Regions from separate parts of the Streptomyces sp. NPDC012466 genome, predicted to be linked through region 1. Evidence: predicted binding sites of a transcription regulator. Region 1 holds the regulator's gene; the other holds the start of a gene.
The links. Region 1 encodes HspR, which represses chaperone genes until heat shock. Its sites were predicted from a motif close to TTGAGNNNNNNNNNCTCAA; they were not measured.

Region 1 (2,199 bases):
GCACCGGGCAGGTCGCCCGGGGCAGCGGCGGCGGCTTCTCCCTCACCGACCCCTGCCCGGACTGCAAGGGCCGCGGCCTGATCGCGGAGAACGCCTGCGAGGTCTGCAAGGGCAGCGGCCGGGCCAAGTCCTCGCGGACCATGCAGGTGCGCATCCCCGCGGGCGTCAGCGACGGCCAGCGGATCCGGCTGCGCGGCAAGGGAGCACCGGGCGAGCGCGGCGGCCCGGCGGGCGACCTGTACGTGGTGGTGCACGTCGACTCCCACCCGGTGTTCGGCCGCAAGGAGGACAACCTCACGGTCACCGTCCCGGTGACCTTCGCCGAGGCGGCCCTCGGTGGTGAGGTGCGGGTACCCACCCTGGGCGGCCCGCCCGTCACCCTGAAGCTGCCTCCGGGCACGCCCAACGGGCGCACCATGCGCGCCCGGGGCAAGGGCGCGGTCCGCAAGGACGGCACCCGCGGGGACCTCCTGGTCACCGTCGAGGTGAGTGTTCCGAAGGACCTGACGGGGAAGGCTCGTGACGCGCTCGAGGCGTATCGCGAGGTGACCGCGGAGGAGGATCCGCGGGCGGATCTGTTCCAGGCCGCGAAGGGAGCATGAGTCAGATGGACGGTCGTCGGCGCAACCCGTATGAACTGACCGAGGAAACCCCGGTCTACGTCATCTCGGTGGCGGCCCAGCTGTCCGGCCTGCATCCCCAGACCCTGCGCCAGTACGACCGGCTGGGCCTGGTGTCCCCCGACCGCACCGCCGGCCGGGGCCGCCGCTACTCGGCGCGCGACATCGAGCTGCTGCGCACGGTCCAGCAGTTGTCGCAGGACGAGGGCATCAACCTGGCCGGAATCAAGCGCATCATCGAACTGGAGAACCAGGTCGCCGCGCTCCAGGCCCGGGTCGCCGAGCTGGAGGACGCGCTCGACGGCGCGGCGGCGGCGATGCGCCAGCGCGAGGCGGCGGTGCACGCGTCCTACCGCCGCGATCTGGTGCCGTACCAGGAGGTGCAGCAGACCAGCGCGCTGGTGGTGTGGCGGCCGAAGAGGCAGCAGCAGTCCGACTGACGCGCAGGCGACGCGAGAGGGCCGGGAGTCGACTCCCGGCCCTTTTCGTATGCCTTGGGCCGGTTTCACCCGTTCTCCTGTGGATGACCTGAACGTGCGCGGCACTTGCAGATGATTCCGCAGGGTCTTCACAACTGCTGCGGAGCGTGGTGTTGTCATCTCGTTAAGTGGTTCCGCTTGACGCTGGGGGTCGCGTCCGCGTTGGCTTTTCAGTCACATGGGCGGAAAGCTGCGCCCACGTCCGAATCACACGCGAAGTGAGCTCCCGAATGCGTCGTATCGCCATATCCGTGGCAGCCGCCACGATGTCCGTCACGCTCGCCGGCTGCGGCGTGCTCAACGCGACCGGGAGCAGTGACGACGCGAGCCCGGCGAAGGGCAACGACATCACCGTCGGACTGCTGCTGCCGGAGAAGGCGAACACGCGGTACGAGAACTTCGACTACCCCATCATCAAGACGAAGGTCGAGTCGCTCACCAACGACAAGGGCCGCGTCGCGTACGCCAACGCGGAGGCGAGCGCGGACAAGCAGGCGAGCCAGCTGCAGCAGATGATCGACGACCGGGTCGACGTGATCCTGCTGGACGCCGTCGACTCGCACGCCATCGCGAGCGGCGTGAAGAAGGCGAAGGAGGCCGGCATTCCGGTCATCGCCTACGACCGGTTGGCCGAGGGCCCGATCGACGCCTACATCTCCTTCGACAACGAGCTGGTCGGCGAGGTCCAGGGCCGCACCCTGCTGGAGGCCATCGGCGAGAAGGCGAGCCTCTCCGACAAGATCGTCATGATGAACGGCTCGCCCACGGACCCGAACGCCAAGCAGTTCAAGGCCGGGGCGATGTCCGAGCTGAACGGCAAGGTGACGATCGCCGCGTCCTTCGACACCAAGGACTGGAAGCCGGAGAACGCCGAGGCCAACATGGCCCAGGCGATCGAGAAGATCGGCAAGGGCGACATCGCCGCGGTGTACTCCGCCAACGACGGCATGGCCGGCGGCATCGTCAAGGCGCTGCAGGCAGCGGGCGTGACCGAACTGCCGCCCATCACCGGGCAGGACGCGGAGCTGCCGGCCGTGCAGCGGATCATCAGCGGCGAGCAGTACATGAGCGTCTACAAGTCGTACCCGCAGGAGGCGGAG
Region 2 (2,199 bases), on a different contig from region 1:
TCGGAGCCCACCTTGTCGATCTCGTCGAGCAGCACGACCGGGTTCATCGACCCGGCCTCCTTGATGGCCCGGACGACCCGGCCCGGCAGGGCTCCGACGTACGTACGCCGGTGACCGCGGATCTCGGCCTCGTCGCGGACGCCGCCGAGCGCGACGCGCACGAACTTCCGGCCCATCGCGTGGGCGACGGACTCGCCCAGGCTGGTCTTGCCGACGCCGGGCGGCCCGACGAGCGCGAGCACGGCACCGCCGCGCCGCCCGCCGACCACGCCCAGGCCCCGGTCGTCACGGCGCTTGCGCACCGCCAGGTACTCGGTGATGCGTTCCTTCACGTCCTCGAGCCCGGAGTGCTCGGCGTCCAGGACCGCCTTGGCGCCCCGGATGTCGTAGGCGTCCTCGGTGCGCTCGTTCCACGGCATCTCCAGGACCGTGTCGAGCCAGGTGCGGATCCACGAGCCCTCCGGCGACTGGTCGGAGGACCGCTCCAGCTTGTCGACCTCCTTGAGCGCGGCCTCGCGGACCTTCTCGGGCAGGTCGGCGGCCTCCACACGGGTGCGGTAGTCGTCGGACTCCTCGCCCTCCTGCTCGCCGTTCAGCTCGCGCAGCTCCTTGCGGACGGCTTCCAGCTGACGCCGCAGCAGGAACTCGCGCTGCTGCTTGTCGACACCTTCCTGGACGTCCTTGGCGATGGACTCGGCCACGTCCTGCTCGGCGAGGTGGTCGCGCAGCTGCTGGGTGGCGAGCTTCAGCCGGGCCACCGGGTCGGCGGTCTCCAGCAGCTCTACCTTCTGGTCGGTGCTCAGGAACGGCGAGTAGCCGGAGTTGTCGGCGAGGGCCGAGACGTCGTCGATGGCCTGGACCCGGTCGACGACCTGCCAGGCGCCGCGCTTGCGCAGCCAGGCGGTGGCGAGCGCCTTGTACTCCTTGACCAGTTCGGCGACCTGCCCGGGCAGCGGCTCCGGCACGGTCTCGTCGACGCTGGTGCCCTCCACCCAGAGGGCGGCGCCGGGACCGGTCGTCCCCGCACCGATGCGCACCCGGCCCCGGCCCCGGATCAGCGCACCGGGGTCGCCGTCGGCCAGTCGGCCGACCTGCTCGACGGTGCCGAGCACACCGGTGTTCGCGTACGTCCCGTCGATGCGTGGCACCAGGAGTACCCGGGGCTTTCCGGGCGTTGACCGGGCAGCGGCCTGGGCGGCCTCCACCGCGGCACGGACCTCGGAATCGCTCAGGTCCAGCGGGACCACCATCCCGGGCAGCACGACCTCTCCGTCGAGCGGCAGCACGGGCAGGGTGAGCGGTGTGGACGTCGAAGCCATGATCTCCCCTTCGGCAGTCAAGTTGAGCTATGCCGACTCAATGCTGGGGCGACGCCAGATGTTCCCAGCCCGCTGTTCGCTGTCAGCGATCACCCGTGACGCCGGGAGCCGGAGGGCGCGTAAGGTCCCTCAGGTAAGGGATGATCACGTTTCGCGCTCATTACAGGGGGATGACATGGACGGAACCGTGCAGGCCTGGGTGAACGGATGGGTCGTCTCGCGCGGGGCCGCTCCACCCCTGGCCGAGCCGTGGGGCTGGACCATCGACATGGGGATGTACGGCCACGTCACGCGGCACGTGTTCGGCGCGACGGGCGAGAGCCTCGACGAGACGACCGTCCGCAAGGTGGCCGGCGGGGTGACCGGCCAGGGTGTGTGGCTGAAGGCCTTCCGGGACCCCTCGGTCGTCTCCGGCTGGCTGGACGACAGCTGGTGGATCGACCCCGAGCCCGGCTGCCTGATGACGGTCCCCCTGAAGGCGGACGATGCTCCGGCCGTCCCCGAGGGCTTCCGGCTGCGCGCGTGGTCGCGCGGTGGGGTGACCCGTCTGATGGTGGCCGCGCCGGACGGGTCCCTGGCGGCCCGCGGACAGGTCACCCCGACGGGCGAGACCGCCGTCGTCGACCGGATCGAGACGGCCCCCGAGCACCGCCGCAAGGGTCTGGGCAGCCTCGTCGTGCGGACCTTGCAGAACGCCGCCGTCCGGCAGGGGGCGCGGACCGGCGTCCTGGCCGGCACCCCCGCGGGCCGAGGGCTCTACGAGGCGTTGGGCTGGGAGGTGGTGGCCCCGCTGACCAGCGCCAAGCACGGGCCGCCGCCCTCCGACCGGGCCTGAGGGGCCTCGCGGTCAGCCCCCGGCCGGGCCGAGGCGCGCCGCGTA

Region 2: the regulator HspR is predicted to act here: its motif matches at 1,342-1,360, upstream of lon (endopeptidase La).

What each region holds. Positions count from the first base shown of each region.
Region 1 is NZ_JBIBEQ010000003.1:502,477-504,675, forward strand. Features, by position in the region: gene dnaJ (molecular chaperone DnaJ) at 1-602, shown strand, start outside; gene ACFY9E_RS14715 (heat shock protein transcriptional repressor HspR) at 608-1,060, shown strand; gene ACFY9E_RS14720 (substrate-binding domain-containing protein) at 1,318-2,199, shown strand, end outside.
Region 2 is NZ_JBIBEQ010000012.1:151,531-153,729, forward strand. Features, by position in the region: gene lon (endopeptidase La) at 1-1,319, opposite strand, end outside; gene ACFY9E_RS35040 (GNAT family N-acetyltransferase) at 1,495-2,154, shown strand; gene ACFY9E_RS35045 (rhomboid-like protein) at 2,167-2,199, opposite strand, start outside.